Linked DNA regions of Salipiger sp. CCB-MM3. The protein of the gene in region 1 interacts with the protein of each later gene in a pairwise test. Links are inferred from orthologs where the notes say so. Each region holds a gene or a part of one and is shown on either strand. Other genes may lie near its edges.

Region 1 (8,668 bases):
GCCCATCAGGGTCTCGAACTGCGCCCAGACCTTCTGCGGCGGCACTTCGTCCAGCGGCGCCTCCACCTCGTTCGGATTGGCCGATACAGACACGAACACGGCGCGTTCGGCATGGCGCGGGTGCAGATTCTCGAAGGCACCGCGCTCGACCATGGCGGCTTCGAGCAGCAACTGTTTGTCGAAGTTCTTTTGCTGCGCGGCGGTGGGGGCGGCGCCGGTCTTATAGTCGTAAAGATGCGCGTTGCCGCGCTCGTCGATGTCGATGCGGTCGGCGGTGCCCTTGAGCGTGAAGCCAAGCGCCGGGATGTCGCTGCTGCCGCGCACCTCGAAATGCACCGGGCGGGCGAGCGCCTGCCGGGCCTTTTCTGTCCGCACAAACCACTCGGCGATGCGCCCGATGCGTGCCTGCCAGACGTGGCGGGTGACCGGGAAGGGCAGCACCTCGGGATCGCCGATCACCTCCGCCGCCTTGGTGCGCAGCGCGTCAGGGCTCAGGAGCCCCGGATCAGAGACGGTTTCGCGCACGTATTCCTCGAACACCTGATGAATGAGGATGCCCCGCAGCAGCGCATCGGGCGCGCGTTGCAGCGGGTTGAGCGGGCGCAGCCGCAGCACGCGCTTGGCGTAGATCGAATAGGGGTCGCGGATCAGCGTCTTGATCTCGGTGACCGACAGCTGGCGCGGACGCGCCGCGACCGGCGGCACCGGCGAGGGGCGGGCGGCGGAGGGCGTTCTGATCGGCGCTTCGACCTGCCGCGCCAGCGCCAGCCAGTGGCGACCGCGCTTTTGCATGTCTTTCAGCGCCTCGGGGCCGTGGCGGGCGGGCAGGCCGTTCATCAGGTTCATCATGCGGTTGACCCAGCGCGCGGGCACCGTCTCGGCATCGTCGGATTTCAGCGCGCGGGTCAGCCAGACCTCTTTCGCCGCCACCGCCTGCTGGAAGTCATGCGCGGCCAGACCGATGCGCCGCTCGGGCAGCAAAAGACCCGCCTTGTGCCGCATCCGGCGATTGAGCCAAGGGTCTGCGCCGGGGATTTCCGGCCAGCTGCCCTCGTTCAGCCCGCCGAGGATCAGCAGGTCGGCGCCCATCACGCGCGCCTCGAGCGTGCCCCAGATCAGGATGCGCGGATGCGGCGCGTCGCGGTCGCGCAGCTCGCCCTGTCCCAGCACCGCGCCAAAGAGGTCGGCATAGTCGCGCGCCGACAGGTCGGTGCCATGGGCGGCCTCGCCTTCGAGCGTTTCGACCACCTGCCGCGCCTTGCGACCCGCGCCTTCTTTCCAAAGCTCCGACTCGCCCATCTCGGGACCCGCCGCGATCGCCTCGGCCCGCTCGCGGTGATGCGCCAGCCAATCGGCCAGCGCGCGCTTGCCGCTCACCGGCGGATGGCAGAAGGTTTCGGCGACCCAGGCGGCCCAGTCCGGAAAGCCCGCGGCCTCGCCCCATGCGGTGATCAGATGCGCCTGCGGGAAGGGCCAGCTTTGGTCACGGATATGCAGTTCCAGCTCTCGCGTGGCGCGCAGGTGGTTGTTGCGCTCCGAGCCGCTGTGGGTCAGCGGGTGCTTGAGCAGCGACAGCAGGCTCTCGGCGGTGAGGTCGCGCTGGAACAGCGCCGCCACCTGCCGCAGAAAGCGCCCCGGCGGGGTCAGCTGCAGCGGAATGCCGGCGCTGTCGTCGGGCAGGATGTCCCAACGGTCGAGCGCGGCAGTCACCTGCCGCGTCAGCATCCGGTCGGGGGTGATCAGCGCGGCGGTCACGCCGTCCTCGGCGGCCTGCCGCAGGCGCAGGGCGATGGCCATCGCCTCTTCGCGCTTCGAATTGGCCTCGAGCAGGGTCACATCCTGTGTCGCCTCGGGCAGATCGGGCAGATGCACGCCTTCCGAGCGCCATTGATCGGTGACCGGCGCGGGGCGAAGCGCGAGCGAGACCAGCTTGTTGCGCGCGGGGCTGGGGGGCTTGGTGCCCTCCCAATGGGGCAGGGTGGTGGGATCGAGCGCCAGCTCGTGCAGCAGCCGGGCAAAGCGGAACTGCGGGTGGTCCTCGCCGGAAAGCGCGTCGGTCAGCCCGCCCCAAACGGGGCCCGGCATGTCGAAATCATAGCCCGGCAGCACCAGCGCGCCCTGCGGCAGTTTCGAGACCGCGCACATCAGCCGGTGAGTGCCCCCGCGCGAGCCGGTGGACCCGGCAAGGATGATCGGGTGCTCGGGCGGGCGCTCTTCCCAGCTTTTCAGTCTCTGTTCCAGCGCATATCGGCGGAACGCGATGGTGTCGGGCGCTTCCTCGCCCTGCTCGAAATAGCGCTGCACGATGTTCAGGAAGCTGAGCGCGCGCTGCCAGTGGCCGGACTCGTCGCTGACGTCCAGCGCGGCGATCTCGTCGGGCGAGACGCCCTCGTCCTGCATCTCGTCCATCAGCGTCGCGAGACTGTCGGCCAGATCGAAAAGCGCGGCGCGGGGGGCGAGATCGGGCTGGGCGTCGAGCAGTTTCGACACCAGTCCCGTCAGCTCCAGCCTGCGCCTTAGCGGCGGCACTGGCGCAGGCAGATCGCGCAGGGCGGCGGGGTCGGCCATGTCTGTCAGCAGCCGGATGCGCGGCAGCAAGGTCGCGGGGCCCTGATCGAAGATCGCCTTCACCCGCCGCGCCATGCGGCTGGTGTTGAGGATCAGTTCGACCTTGGCCATCTCCTCGGGCGGGCGGCCCGCCATGCGGGCACGCAGCCCGGCGACCAGCGCGGCAGGGAAGTCGACGCCGCAGGCAAGGCCATAGACGCGGGGTCCCTCAATAGGCTCGAACAAGGCGGGTTCAGACATGGCAGGCTTAGACATATCGGGCCAGCATCTCTTCGGCGAGGGTGATGCCCTCGGGGTGGCCGACGTCGGCCCAATGGCCGGGATAGCTCAGCCCGTGCAGGCGGCCCGCTTCGTTCATCCGGTTCCACAGCAGGTTCAGCGAAAAGACATCCTCGGGGATCTCGGCAAGCAGCTCGGTCTTGAGGATTTGCCCGCCGGTGTAGACGTGATCGCCCGTGCGGCTGAGATGCCCGTCGCCGGAAATGGTGAAATCGCCGCCGCCCTTGCGGCCCACGGCCTGCCCCAGCGGCACGCAGAGCAGCAGCGCGTCCATGCGCGCGGGATCCCACGCCTCGGCCAGCAGGCGCAGCGGGTTCGGCCCGGCCCAGACCGCATCGGTGTTGAGCGTGAAGACCGGATCCTGCCCCAGCAGCGGCAGCGCGTGGCGCAGCCCGCCGCCGGTGTCGAGGATGTCGGGCCGCTCGACAGAGACGTGCACGCCTGTCCCGGCGAGATGCGCCTCGACCTGTTCGGCGCGGTAATGGGCGTTGACCACGCGGGTCGGCAGATGCGCGCAGAGCGCCAGCGCGTGATCGAGCAGCGGCTTTCCGGCCACGTCGATCAGCGGTTTCGGACGGTCCGCGGTCAGCGCACCCATGCGGGTGCCGAAACCCGCGGCAAAGAGCATGACGGCGTCAGGCATCAGGATTTCAGCCTTTCGAGGATCGCAGGGGTCGGCGCGGGCAGCGGCGCCAGACGGGCGCGCAACTCGGTCAGCGCGGGATGCGCCAGATCGGTCTGCAGATGCGCCCAGACCCGGGGGATCAAGTCGATGTAATGGGGTTTGCGGCGGACCTGCGCCAGCCGCGCGAAAACGCCGAGGATGCGCAGATTGCGCTGCGCCCCCAGCAGCGCCAGCGCGGTGCGGAAGGGCGCCTCGGGCGTGCCGGTTTCCGCGATATAGTGACGAATGCAGGCATGGGCGGTGTCTTCCGAGACATCTCGCCGCGCGTCCTCGATCAGCGAGATCAGATCATAGGCGCGGTGCCCCTGCAGCGCGTCCTGAAAGTCCAGCAGGCCAGCGCGGGCGGCACCGTCGCGGTCGGGCAGCCAGAGGATGTTCTCGGCGTGATAGTCGCGCAAGATCATCACTTCGGTCTCTGGCGCGTGGGTCTCGATCAGCGCGCGCAGGCAGGCGATGGCGGCATCGCGGACGGCGGCATCGACGGGCGCGCCAGCGCGGGCGGCGTAAACGTCGAAGGCCAGATCGGTGATGCCCGACAGATGCGCCGCATCCGCCACCGGAAGATCGGCGGGGGCTGCGTGGCGGTGCAGGGCGATCAGCGCGTCGGTTGCGCAGAGATAGAGCCGCTTTTCGCTCTGCGGATCGGTGGCGAGCCGGGCGATGAGACCGTCGCCAAGGTCTTCGAGCAGCAGCAGCCCGGGGGCTTCGGCCAGAACCTGCGGCGCGCTCAGCCCGAGCGAGGTGAGGTGCCGCGCGAGCCGCGCAAAGAGCGCCACGTCGCCGTCGGGGTCTTGCATCAGGATGGCGGTTTGCCCGCCCATCGAGAGGCGCGTGTAGCGGCGGGTCGAAGCATCCCCGGCGAGCGGCTGCGCCGCGGCAGCCTCCCACCCGGCGGCGCGCAGGAAATCACGCATCGAGAGCCTCCAGCAGCGCATCCCAGCGCGGGTCTTGCCAGCTCAGCGTCACCCGGCGGCTGTCGTCGCCGGTGACCTCGAAGCTGAGCGACAGCGCGGCCTTGGGGGTCAGGTCCTCCAGCCGGTCGGGCCATTCGACGAGGCAGATCGCTTCTTCGAAGGCCTCGGTGAGACCCAGTTCGACCACTTGGTCGGGGTCGGAGAGGCGATAGAGATCGGTGTGCCAGAGCTCACCCGTGGGGACGTCGTAGACCTGCACCAGCGTGAAGGTGGGCGAGGGCACATCCTCGGGATCCTCCTGCAGCGACTGGATCAGGCAGCGGGCGAAATGGGTTTTTCCGGCGCCGATGCCGCCGTCGAGCAGCAGCACGTCGCCGGGACGCAGGCGCGGCGCAAGCGAGGCGGCCAGCGCGCAGGTTGCGTCGGAAGAGGGCAGGGACAGGGCGCGGGTCGTCATGGCGCGAAGATACCTTCGCCAGCCGCACGCGCAAGCGACATCCAGAGGTTAGGCGGGCGCGGCGGCGCCGGTGTCCTCGGGGGTAAAGCGGACCAGCGTCGCACCGCCGGCCATCGGCGCGACGCGGCACAGCAGGCCGCCCCCGGTATACAGCCGAAGGTGGGCTTCCCATGGCGCGCGTTCGCGCAGGCAGAGGACGAAATCGCGAATGTCGCCCCAGACCGGGCTGGGCGCGCAGAGCGCCTGCCAGCGCGCGGTCGCCTCGGCCACCGAAAGATCGGCGACACGGCTGTCGGGGTCATCGTCCCAAAGCGTGCGGTAGGCGGCATTGCACAGGCTGAGGGTGCCGTGATCGGAGAAGACCGCGACCGCATCTTCGAACTGATCGAGCACCGAATGCGCCTGTTCGATCTCGCGCCGGAAGCGCCGGGTGAGCGAGATCTCGGAGCTGATGTCTTCGAACAGGAAGGCGATGCCACCGTCGGGATGCGGGCGCCCGGTGATCCGGTAGGTCAGGCCGGAGGGCAATTCCCATGTTTCGACGTAAAGATCCGAGGCGGCGGCGGCGATCACCTCGGAAAGATGTTCGCGCCAGCTTTGGTAGTTCTTCGGCTCGGGCATCATGCGCCCCTCGCGCAGCGCGTCGAAGAAGCTCATCAAATTGGGCCGGGTGCTGAGAAACTCGGCCTCGAGATGCACAAGATCGATCAGGGCCGGGTTGAACAGCGCCAGCCGGCGCTCGCGGTCAAACACCGCAAGGCCGATCGGCAGATGCGCGAAGATGCGGGTGAGGGTCTGTAGAAAGTTGCGCTGGGTGACCTCGGAATGAATGACCGCGTCGATATTCGTCGCCACATGCAGCCAGCCGTCGCAGGTGCGGTGCGATTGCACCTCGTACCAAAGCTGCGCGCGGTCGCCGCGCGGACCGACGGCAGTGCGGCTGCGGCGCGTGTCGCTGCCATCGGGGGCGGCAAGCTCGAAGGGCGCGGGACCATCGGGCGCGGTGCCGATCTGAGCGCAGACATCCTCATAGGCGGGATTGAACCAACTGACCTGACCCAATGTGTCGCTCTGCCAGATCGGGCAGGGCACAAGCGCCATGGCGCGCCGCAGCCGAAGCATTTCCGCCTGATCGAGCCGCAGACGGATTTGATGCCCGGCGGCGAGGTAATCCGCCTGCACCGAAAGCCGCAGGGAATCCTTGGCGGGGAACATGGAGAGCCGCGCCTCGGGGAAGAGCGGCGAGTCGACGCTGGCCGGTGTGTGCGGCGGCTGCTCCGGCAATGGGCCGAAGACCGGCTCGAGGTGCCGGATCAGCGTGGGCCAGTCCAGATCCTCGTTCGGCTCGCAGTCGAGCATCTGCCGCGCCGCGCCGGTCATATCGGCGACTTGGCCGTCCACAAGCAGGATTTCCGTGTCGGCGCTGTTTCTGGCGATCGGGTCAACGTCACTCGCACGCCGCGATTTGGGCAGCAGGAGTGAGCCGAGGAAGGCCGCGCCTCCGGCACCGAGTCCGATGGCCAATGCGACGGACGGGGTCATGACGATCTCCTCAAGGCAGGTCGTCCCCTATGCCTATGGGAAGATTGGTTAATAACCCGTTAATTCTCGGCGGATATGACGCCGGTTCAGAGCCGCTGCCGCAGGCCTCAAGGCTCGAACACGGGGTTCTCGCCAAGCATCGCGCCGAGGTCCTGCTCAGGCACAACGATCACCTCACGCGGCCAGACCAGTTCGACCACGGCTCCGCGGCGGGTACCGGGCGGCTCGGGGGCATTGGGATCGGAGGCATTGGCAAAGCTCAGTTCCGCGCCGGAGCGTTCCAGCAGTGTCTTGGCGATGAACAGCCCGAGCCCCATGCCCTCATACTCGGGCCGCGCCTTGCGCTCGGCCTCCGAGCGGCGGCGGCGGATCATCGGCTCGCCAATGCGGCCAAGCAGATGCGGCGGGTAGCCCGGCCCGTCGTCGATAATCCGCACGGTGATGCTGCGCTCGTTCCAGCCGGTCTCGATCCAGACCCGGCTGCGGGCGAAATCCACCGCATTCTGCACGAGGTTGCGCAGCCCGTGGATCACCTCGGGGCGGCGCAGCACCTGCGGCATCGGCCCCTCGGTGCCGGTGATCTGCTCAAGCTCGATGGTCTTGCCGCGGTTCTCATGCGGCTCGGCGGCCTCGCGCAGCACTTCGCTCAGCGGCGCGCTGCGCAGGTGCAGATCGTCCTTCCCGGCGCGGCCCATGGACCGCAGGATGTCGCGGCAGCGGTCGGCCTGCTCGCGGATCAACCGCGCGTCTTCCTGCAGGTCCGGTCGGTCGTCGAGATCATCGATCAGTTCCGCCGAGGTCAGTTTGATGGTGGCCAGCGGCGTGCCCAGTTCATGCGCGGCAGCGGCGACCACGCCGCCCAGATCGTTAAGCTTTTGCTGCCGTGACAGCGCCATCTGCGTGGCATTGAGCGCGTCGGACATGGCGTTCATCTCGGTGGTGACTCGGCGCGAATAGACCGACAGGAACACCAGCGCGATGGCGATGGCGACCCATTGGCCAAAGACGAAGAGATCGGGGATCTGCAGCACCTGCCCGTCGAATGTGTGCAGCGGCACATTGGCAAAGACCATGCCCGAGATCAGCACAAAGGCGGTGACGTTGAGCACGATGGTCGAGCGCAGCGACAGCATCACCGCAGAGACGGTCACCGGCCCCAGCACCATCACCGAGAAAGGGTTGTTCAGCCCGCCGGTGAGATAGAGCAGGAAGCACAGCTGCAGCAGATCGAACATCACCATCAGGAAGTTCTCGGCTTCCGACAGGCGTTTGGTTTCTGGAAAGATCAGGCTGGCGACGAGGTTGCCGATCACCGAGATGCCCACCGCGACGTAGCACAGGCCCAGCGGCAGCTGCAGGTCATAGATCGACTGCGCCACCACCAGCGCGGCAATCTGGCCGCAGATCGCCACCCAGCGCAGCAGGATCATCGTGCGCAGGCGGATGAAGGTGCTGCGCTCTTCGGTCCAGAGCAGCGCCTGCCCGGGTTCGTTCAGGTCGGTCTGGCTCATGCCCTTGCTTTCGTGTCTTGATCCTCTGCCGGCAATTGTTAGGTCTGAGGCGGGGATTTGCAATGCGATCCCGGGGTCCGGGCTTTGCCGCCGGGACGGGATCGTTCAGGGAGGCCACATGAAAACCGCACCGATCGTCGCCATCGCCGCCGCTGGCGGGCTTATCGCGCTGAGCGCCGGAATGTGGGTCGCCACGCAATGGGGCCGCGGCGACGACCGTTTCGCGCAGTGCCGCGCCGGGGCCGTGGCGGGCGACATCGGCGGGCCGTTCGAACTGTTGAACGCAGCCGGAGAGACGGTGAGCGATGCCGATGTGATCACCGAGCCGACGCTGCTCTATTTCGGCTATACCTTCTGCCCGGACGTCTGCCCGATGGACAATGCGCGCAACGCCGAGGCGACGGATCTTCTGGCCGAAGCGGGCTATTCGGTGACCCCCGCGATGATCACCCTCGATCCGGCGCGCGACACGCCCGAAGTGATGGGCGATTATGTCACCAACTTCCACGACAAGATGATCGGCCTGAGCGGCACGCCAGAGCAGGTCGATGCGGCGGCCAAGGCCTATAGGGTCTATTACAAGATCAACGACCCCGACGAAGAGTTCTATCTCGTCGACCATTCGGCCTTCACCTACCTCGTGCTGCCGGGGGAAGGCTTTGTCGATTATGTCCGCCGCGACGTGACGCCGGAGCAGCTCTCCGAGCGGGCC
Region 2 (8,701 bases), 630 kb from region 1 along the record:
TTTGGAAAGATGAAAGCGCCTTCCTGTCCCGGTTCCTTGCGCGCGCTCCGGTCGGGGCGCGGGAAGGGGCTCAGGAGAGGTTCATAGCTTGCGGTAATTGGCGGTCGAGATCCCGTCCTGTGCCACATAGGTCTCTTGCCCGGGCATGACCTCGGTGTTCTGCGCGGAGACGGCCTGCCATCCCTCCGCCGTGCGCTGCAGGACGAAGATCAGGATGGTCTGGCGCGGGCCGGCGGCGCTGCCGTCCGGGGCGCGCTGGCCGGTCATGTGAAAGCGGCAGCGCACCACGGCGTGGTCCTCGCCCAAGTGCCGGGTGGCGATACGGCCGGGCCGCAGGGTGGTTGAGGCAAAGAAGCTTTTCAGCGCGTAGTCATGCGGGCGGGCGATTGCCGCGCGGCCCTGCCACCACAGGCCGGTGACATTCACGAACTCGGTGTCCTCGGCAAAGAGCGCGGCGATGGCCGCGCCCTCGCGCGTGGCCCATGCGCGGGCGAAAGCGGCGGGGAAATCTCCGGGCCGCTGCGGCAGATCAATAGGGGTGGGCGCGGCCATCCCAGGTCTCAAAACAGCCGGTGCCATCGAGGCTCAGCGCGTCCAGCCGGTCGGCGAGCCCTTCGGCGGATTGCGCCGGCGTGAGATCGGCGCCCGCGCCGCCCATCTCGGTGCCGACCCAGCCCGGATGGTAGATGCCCACCGCGATGCCGCGGGGCTTCAGGGCTTCGGCAAGGTTGCTGCCAAGGTTCAGTGCTGCGGCCTTGGAGGCGCGGTAGATCAGCGCGTTGCCCTTGGCGAGCGCGTTGGAGCCCATCTGCGAGCTGATGATCATGATCTTCGGCGTGGCGGCGCGCTCCAGCAGCGGCAGCATGGCCTGCACCGTCAGGAAGACGCCGGTGACATTGACCGCGAACATATCGGCCCACATCTGCGCCGGGTAACCGGTGTCGAGCGTCTCGGGTTTGTCGAAGTAGATCCCGGCGTTGCAGATCAGCGCATCGAGCGGCGCCTCGCCAAGCTGGCCCGCCAGCGCGGGCGGCGAGGCCGGGTCGGCCACGTCGAGCTTCAGCAGGCCTTCGGTGTTGCGGGCGGTGCCCAGCACCTCATTGCCGCGGGCGCGCAGCGTATCGGCCAGCGCGGCGCCGATGCCGCGGTTGGCGCCGGTGATGAGCAGTCGCATGGGAATGTCCTAGTTCGATTTCCGGGTCGGCATAAAAGGCAGGGGAGCCACGGGCACGCCGTCTTCGATCAGCGCCTTGGCCTCGTCGCCGCGGGTCTCGCCCCAGATCGCCCGTTGCGGCGCGTCACCGCTGTGCATGGCGCGTGCTTCGCGGGCAAAGTCGCGGCCCACGTAATCCGAGGTTTTCTCCACACGCTCGCGCAGGGCGCGCAGCGCCTGTTCGGCGGGGTTGGCCGGTTCGGAGAGGCTTGGCGCTTCGGGCTTGGGGTCGGCGGCGCCATTGTTCACGCGCGGCGCCATGGGCACCTTTTCCACCTTGGTGGAGCCGCAGGTGGCACAGGCCACCATGCCCGCGGCCTGCAGCTTGTCGAAGGCGCTGGCCGATTGGAACCAGCTGTCGAAGCGGTGGTCTTCCGCGCATTTTAGAGAGTATTGGATCATGCGGCAGTTTCCGAAATGATCCCTGATACGTAATGTTTTTTACGCGGAGATCAAGCGTATCTGGCCACCGTCGCAGGCGGGCCTGATGTTGCGCAGCAGCCGGGCCAGTTCGGGATGCTCGACCAGATGCGCCGCGCGCTTAGGGCTGACCCAGCGCAGTTTGCGTTCGCCGCGCTCGGGAAACTTGCGGTCGCGCGAGGCGGCTTCGAGCGGGTAGACCAGCGCCAGATGAGGATGCGGGGAGTTGCGCTTGCGATAGGTGTAGGAGCCGACGCAGACCTCATGCGCGCGTCCGCGGATGCCGGCCTCTTCCCAGGCTTCGCGCGCGGCGGCCCCGGCCGGGCTGTGACCGGGCATCGGCCAGCCTTTGGGTAGTGTCCAGCGACCACGGCCCCGGCTGGTGATCAGCAGCACCTTGAGCTTGCCGTTGCGGACGCGAAAGCACAGCGCGGCGTATTGCACTTGGGTCTTCCGGGGCAGCCGTCCTTGGCCGAGGCTTTGGACGGCGAGGGCCGGCAACGCTTTCATCCTGGATCCCTGCTCGTGGTCTTTTTCCGGAATCTTGCGCCTATTTTTCGGCTGCGTCTACATATTGTGTAAGCAGGGAGACGAGGTCGTGCGCCGACGCCTCGGGTTCGAGCAGGCTGCGGGCGGCACCTCCGGCGGCGTTCTGCGCGCTAGGGGTGCGCAGCCTTTGCAGCGCAGCGGCGAGTTCGGCGGAATCCTTGATCTGCAGCGCCGCGCCCGAGGCATCGAGCAGGCCAAAGGGCGCGTGGAAGTTGCGCAGGTCCGGGCCGTGGATCAGCGCCGCGCCGAAAGCGGCGGGCTCATAGGGCGTGTGACCGCCGCGGTCGGTGAGCGTTCCGGCGATGAACACGCGCCCCGCCAGCCGGTAGAAGAGCGCCATCTCTCCAAGCGTGTCGGCAAGGTATACGTCGGCGCCCTGCGGCGGCTCGCCCAAGCTGCGACGGGCGCAGCTCAGGCCCTGCGCGGCGATGAGGCGGGTGATCTGCTCGGCCCGGCGCGGGTGGCGCGGGGCGAGGATCAGCCGCAGGCCCGGCTCGTGTTTTCGGGCTTCGGCATGGGCGGCGAGGACGATCTCATCCTCACCTTCATGGGTCGAGGCCGCCAGCCAAGTGGAGCCGCGGGGAAATTCGGCTTCCAGCGCCGGGTCGCGCTGCTGAGGCGGGATGTAGAGCGCCTTGAGGTCAACCACGGGGCCAAGCGTTTCGGGGCGCAGCCCGGCGGCGAGGAAGCGATCGCGCGAGCCGGAATCCTGCGCCGAAAGAAACGCGATGCGCCGCAGTACCCGCGCCTGCAGGCCGCCAAAGATGCGCCAGCCGCGGGCGGTGCCCTCGGACAGCCGCCCGCCCAGCACCAGCACCGGGCCGGGGCAGGTGAGCAGCCGGTTCGGCCATAGCTCGGATTCCATGGTGATATGGGTGCGCACGTTCCAGCGCCGGTGCATGCGCCGCGAGGCGCGTGCGAGGTCGAGCGGTGCCAGACGTGCCACCAACCCCCAGCTTTCGGCAAGGCTGACACCGGAGGCGGAGTTGCAGGTGACCAGCAACTTTAAATCCGGGCGGGCGGCGCGCAGCGCTTCGATCACCGGTTTGGCCGAGGCCAACTCGCCGTTCGACGCGGCATGCAGCCAGACGTGGGCACCGGGGTTGCCGGGGCCCAGTGCCAGCCGCGCACGCAGCGTGTCGCCGTCGCGCCGGAGTGCGGCGCGGCCAAGAATCGCGATGGCAAAGATCGACAGAAGCAGGCGGTACAAAAACATCGGGTTCGGCGCATCCAAGTGGCATAGGGCAGCCGCCGGGCCACCGGTGCCGCAGTGTAACCGCCTCTTCTATATAAAAAGCCGGCGAAGGAGGCGACCTCCTATCGCCGATGCCCCAAGGATGCCAGACGGTCGCCCCCGCTCAGGCCGCTTGCGCGCCCGGCCGCCGCATGGCTTCGATTTCGAAGAAGATACGCCGCACCTCGGGGTGCGCTTCCTGAATGCGGGCCTGCACCCGCTCGACGGTTTCAAAGATGTCGGCGGCGCTCAGGTCGGTGCGGAACCGCGCCTCCATGTTCAGCAGCACCTGCTTGGGGCCGAAGTGCATGGTGAGCAGGCTCGACACTTCGGAGATTGCGGGCTCCTCCAGCGCGATGTTTCGGACCGAGCGCGTCACTTCGCTGTCGGCGCTTTCACCCATGATCAGCGAACGGGTCTCGGACACCAGCAGGCAGGCCACGGCGATGAGGATGACGCCGATCACGATCGAAGCGATGCCGTCAAAAATCGGCGCGTCGAAGGTCACCGACAGATAGACGCCAAGCGCGGCGGCGATGATGCCAAGAAGTGCGGCGGTGTCCTCGGCGACGACGGTGAACACCGACGGGTCCTTGCTGCGCCGGAAGGTCTGCAGCGCGCTCTCCCCCTCTTTGCGGGTCTTGAGCATGGCGCGCAGGGCGATGATCCACGAGGCGCCCTCGGCCAGAAAGGCGATTCCCAGAACGGCGTAGTTCCACATCGGCTCTTCGATCGGTTCGGGGTTCATCGCGTGGACGATTCCCTCATAGACCGAGAGCCCGCCGCCGATGGCAAAGAGCAGCATCGCGACGATCAGCGACCAGAAGTAAAGTTCCTTGCCGTAGCCGAATGGGTGTTTGGCGTCGGGCTTTTTGCGGCTGCGGGCGAGGCCGAGCAGCAGCAGCCCCTCATTTCCGGTGTCGACCACAGAGTGAAATGCCTCGGACAGCATCGAAGAGCTGCCGGTAAAGAGCGCGGCGGCGAATTTGGCGACGGCGATCAAAAGATTGGCTGCGAGCGCCCCGTAGACTGCAATGGGGCTTTCTCCCGATGATTCTGCCATGGGTGTCCTGCTTTTTCTGATTCTCTGGATGCGCCGGTCGGCTTGCCGGAGGTGGAAAAGTCAGGCCAGTCGCAGGACATTAACAGGTGCCAGCGCTGCGGGTTCCCGCATGTGCTTCATCTGATAGAAATTTCTCGTGATGAGAGAGGGGGCGCTGCGCTCAGACAGAAGGGTGCGGGATGCGGTGAGGCACGCGCGAAACGCGAAAACCCACGGCTGGACATGCCGCAGAAAGCTGCCACTTTGGTCTCTGATTTGAAGAGGGAAAGTGGTGGGCGACCTTGGAATCGAACCAAGCGTGCGTCTCCGCGAGGGAGTTACAGTCCCCTGCCACACCTTGCGGCCTGTCGCCCACTTTCCACCGTCTGGCGGTGTCCTCCGCCGGCTGCCCGGCGTCGTGGGGCGCTGACTACAATCAGTGAAAACTGCCGTCAACAGGAAAATCTCTTGCAGCGCGTCACAGGGCGATGCAGAGACCGAAGCTCAGGAAAAAGGGACGCGTGCCATGGTCAAGAAACCGAAATGGGTGGTCGAGAAAGAACAGTCGAAAAAGGCCAAGGCGGCCGAGACCGTCTGGCTGTTCGGCCTGCATGCGGTGCGCGACGCGCTGATGAACCCCAAGCGCGAGAAGCTGCGGCTGATCCTGACCCTGAATGCCAAGGCAAAACTGGAGGATGCGCTGGAAGCGGGGGGAATCGAGCCCGAGATCCACGACCCGCGCAAATTCGGCGCGCCGCTCGATCCGCAGTCGGTGCATCAGGGCGCGGCTCTGGAAGTGAAGCCGCTGGATTGGGGGCGACTGGATGATGTGGCGCTGGGAGATGGCACACTGCCGCCGCGCCTGGTGCTGCTCGACCGGGTGACCGATCCGCATAACGTCGGGGCAATCCTGCGCTCTGCCGAGGTCTTCGGCGCGCAGGCGGTGATCGGCACGCTGCACCATTCGGCGCCCGAGACCGGCGCACTGGCCAAGACCGCTTCGGGCGCGCTGGAACGCCAGCCCTACCTGCGCGAGCGCAACCTTGCGGACACGATCATTGCGCTGCAGGGCATGGGCTATCTGGTGCTGGGCCTCGACGGCGAGGCGGAGGCCTCCATCGAAGAGGCGCTCGAGGGCAAGCGCGACCGTGCCGTGGCTCTGGTGCTGGGCGCCGAGGGACCGGGGCTGCGCCAGCGCACCAAGGAGACGGTGGATCAACTGGTGAAGATCGACTTTGCCCGCGGCTTCGGCTCGCTCAACGTCTCGAACGCGGCGGCGGTGGCGCTGTACGCGGCCAAGCCCTGAGCTTGCGGGGCGCGCCCGCCGCGCCCATATGCTGCTGATGGCCCAAACGATTGCGACCTGTTGTTACTGCGGCGCCCGCGCCGCGCTTGTGCTGGACGGGACGTCCCGTCACGAACTCAGCTGCGCCTCCTGCGGGGCACCGCTGTGGCAGTTGAAGAACCTGAAAACCGAAACATCGCGGGCCGGGGTCATCCCACACCCCAAGCTGCATCCGGACCGGGACATCCTTCGCAAGGCCGAGAAGGCGGCGCGCAAGGCCGCCAAGAAGGCGAAGAAGCGCAAGCGCAAGTCGCCGGCGAAAAAAGCGCTGTCGGGCATGTTCGACCTTCTGGACGATATTTTCGACTGACCGCCTTGCACAGGGTGCAATACAGCCACGCACAAAAACCGGCCTAGTCTTTCGCGCCCGCCTGTCTTATTTGGCGGGTGCAGAATTGAGAGGCGACATGGCGGATTACGAAAACCCGGGTCCGGTTGAAGAGAACTGGAAAGACGCGATTTCCTCGGTCGAGGAGATTATCGAGGATGCCCGCAACGGGCGGATGTTCATTCTCGTCGACCACGAGGACCGCGAGAACGAGGGTGATCTCGTGATCCCCGCGCAATGGGCGACCCCCGACGCGATCAACTTCATGGCCACCCATGGCCGCGGTCTGATCTGCCTGTCGATGACCTCCAAGCGGATCGACGAGCTGGGCCTGCATCTGATGTCGGTCAACAATTCCTCGCGCCACGAGACGGCCTTCACCATCTCGATCGAAGCGCGCGAAGGGGTGACCACGGGCATCTCTGCTGCCGACCGTGCCAAGACCGTCGCCGTTGCCATCGACGCCTCGAAGGGGGCCGCCGACATCGCCACACCGGGCCACGTCTTCCCGCTGCGCGCCAAGGATGGTGGCGTTCTGGTGCGGGCCGGTCATACCGAGGCCGCCGTCGACGTCTCGCGCCTTGCCGGGCTCAACCCCGCGGGCGTGATCTGCGAGATCATGAACGAAGACGGCACCATGTCGCGCCTGCCCGAGCTGGTCGCCTTCGCGCAGCGCCACGGGCTGAAGATCGGCACGATCTCCGACCTCATCGCCTACCGCCGCCGCCACGACAACCTCGTGCGCGTGCGCTCCGAAGAGGTGATCCACTCGGAGTTCGGCGGCGACTGGAACATGCGCATCTACACCGACCAGTCCCATGGCGACGAGCATATCGTGCTGACCAAGGGCGACATCTCCGGCGATGAGCCGGTGCTGGTGCGGATGCATGCGCTCGATCCGATGCTCGACATCATCGGCACCGGCCACGGTGGCCGCTCGGACGAGTTCCGCGATTCGATGAAGGAAGTCGCCGAAGAGGGCCGCGGCGTGGTCGTGCTGCTGCGCGACACCTCGATGAAACTGGAGTTGCATGACGACGTTTCGCCGCGCACCCTGCGGCAGTACGGTCTGGGCGCGCAGATCCTGTCGTCGCTCGGCCTGTCGAAGATGGTGCTGCTGACCAACTCGCCCACCCCGCGCGTCGTCGGGCTCGAGGCCTACGGGCTCGAGATCGTCGGCACCCGCAAGATCGGAGAGAAGTGATGGCCTCGAACGAAACCCATTACAGCCTGCCGCGCGCCGAGTTCGACAAGCCGGTGAAAATCCTCATCGTCGTCGCGCCTTACTACAAGGAAATCGCCGACGAGCAGATCGCCGGTGCCATCGCCGAGATCGAGGCCGTGGGCGGCTTCCACGAGATCGTCGAAGTGCCGGGCGCGCTGGAAGTGCCCACCGCCATCGGCATCGCCGAGCGCATGTCGAACTTCGACGGCTATGTGGCGCTTGGCTGCGTGATCCGCGGCGAGACCACCCATTACGACACCGTCTGCAACGACAGCTCGCGCGGGCTGACGCTGCTGGGCCTGCAGGGCCTGTGCATCGGCAATGGCATCCTCACCGTCGAGAACTACGAGCAGGCGCGGGTGCGCGCCGAGGCGAAAGGCCAGAACAAGGGCGGCGGCGCGGCTGCTGCGGCCTTGCATCTTATCGCGCTCGAACGTAGGTGGGGCGGCGCCCGCAAGGGGGTGGGATTCGTTCCTGCCCAGGACGAGTACCAGATCGCGGGCGCTTCCAAAGGAAAGCATAGCGCATGACGACCCCGGTCCCCCCCTCCGGCAATCAGAAACGCCGTATGAAATCCGCATCGCGGCTCTATGCCGTGCAGGCGCTCTATCAGATGGAGCTCTCGGGCACGACGGCCGAGAAGACCATGCAGGAGTTCTACGACTACCGCTTCGGCGCGGAGGTCGAAGAGGGCGTGGAGCTGGTCGAGGGTGACATTGATCTTTTCGGCAAGCTGGTCGGCGAGGCGGTGAACTGGCAGGCGAAGATCGACCAGATGACCGACCGCGCGCTGGTGGCGAAATGGCCGATCGACCGCATTGATCCGATCCTGCGCGCGCTGTTCCGCGCCGCCGGGGCCGAGATGGTGGCGCTCGACACGCCGCCGAAAGTGGTGATCACCGAGTTCCTCGACGTGGCGCGGGCGTTTTTCCCCGAGGGCCGCGAAGTGCAATTCGTCAACGCGATCCTCGACCACATGGCGCGCGAGGCCAAGCCCGAGGCGTTCTGAGGCGTTCTGGGGCGTCAAAGGGAGAGAGGGGGCGCTGCCCCCGCCGCGGCTGCGCCGCGACTCCCCCGGCGTATTTTTAAAGAGAAGAAGGGGCCGGGGTCGGGGGACGCCGGCCTTTTTGCGTGTGAGCGACTTGCGTGTGATCTAGCGGGCGTGGCTGGGCGGGACTTGGCTGGGCGGCGCTTTCGTCGCGGCGGGATTGCTTGCGTTTCGTAAAAGTATCCCTACATTTGAATGTGACGGAGCGGAATCTTGCAAGAGACTTGAGCTTTGCAGAGGTTACGTTACGCTCTGTCGACCTGATGAAGGAGAGAGTCATATGCCGAAACTCGTCCG

Evidence for each region.
Region 2: the proteins of tsaE (region 1) and rlmB interact in binary tests that used the Escherichia coli proteins (3 or more experiments, as listed by UniProt). The link is inferred for Salipiger sp. CCB-MM3 from one-to-one orthologs.

The regions. Positions count from the first base shown.
Region 1 is NZ_CP014595.1:1,532,296-1,540,963, reverse strand. The notes cover bases 3,172-6,064. They hold tsaE (tRNA (adenosine(37)-N6)-threonylcarbamoyltransferase complex ATPase subunit type 1 TsaE), read right to left. Parts: upstream 4,904-6,064; coding sequence 4,439-4,903; downstream 3,172-4,438. Other genes in these bases: AYJ57_RS07430 (PAS-domain containing protein), read right to left, coding at 4,952-6,064; AYJ57_RS07440 (aminoglycoside phosphotransferase family protein), read right to left, coding at 3,490-4,446; AYJ57_RS07445 (nucleotidyltransferase family protein), read right to left, coding at 3,172-3,490. Outside these bases: double-strand break repair protein AddB, read right to left, coding at 1-2,793; more of AYJ57_RS07445, read right to left, coding at 2,816-3,171; more of AYJ57_RS07430, read right to left, coding at 6,065-6,445; sensor histidine kinase RegB, read right to left, coding at 6,553-7,956; AYJ57_RS07420 (SCO family protein), read left to right, coding at 8,075-8,668. UniProt on the Escherichia coli protein: Required for the formation of a threonylcarbamoyl group on adenosine at position 37 (t(6)A37) in tRNAs that read codons beginning with adenine.
Region 2 is NZ_CP014595.1:2,160,691-2,169,391, forward strand. The notes cover bases 3,949-6,874. They hold rlmB (23S rRNA (guanosine(2251)-2'-O)-methyltransferase RlmB), read left to right. Parts: upstream 3,949-4,984; coding sequence 4,985-5,764; downstream 5,765-6,874. Other genes in these bases: AYJ57_RS10510 (cation diffusion facilitator family transporter), read right to left, coding at 3,949-4,479; AYJ57_RS10520 (hypothetical protein), read left to right, coding at 5,793-6,113; ribB (3,4-dihydroxy-2-butanone-4-phosphate synthase), read left to right, coding at 6,211-6,874. Also shown: AYJ57_RS10485 (SgcJ/EcaC family oxidoreductase), read right to left, coding at 82-552; AYJ57_RS10490 (SDR family NAD(P)-dependent oxidoreductase), read right to left, coding at 530-1,174; AYJ57_RS10495 (DUF1178 family protein), read right to left, coding at 1,184-1,615; AYJ57_RS10500 (NUDIX hydrolase), read right to left, coding at 1,655-2,143; AYJ57_RS10505 (3-deoxy-D-manno-octulosonic acid transferase), read right to left, coding at 2,184-3,398; more of AYJ57_RS10510, read right to left, coding at 3,541-3,948; more of ribB, read left to right, coding at 6,875-7,335; AYJ57_RS10530 (6,7-dimethyl-8-ribityllumazine synthase), read left to right, coding at 7,335-7,886; transcription antitermination factor NusB, read left to right, coding at 7,883-8,365; AYJ57_RS10540 (hypothetical protein), read left to right, coding at 8,685-8,701. UniProt on the Escherichia coli protein: Specifically methylates the ribose of guanosine 2251 in 23S rRNA.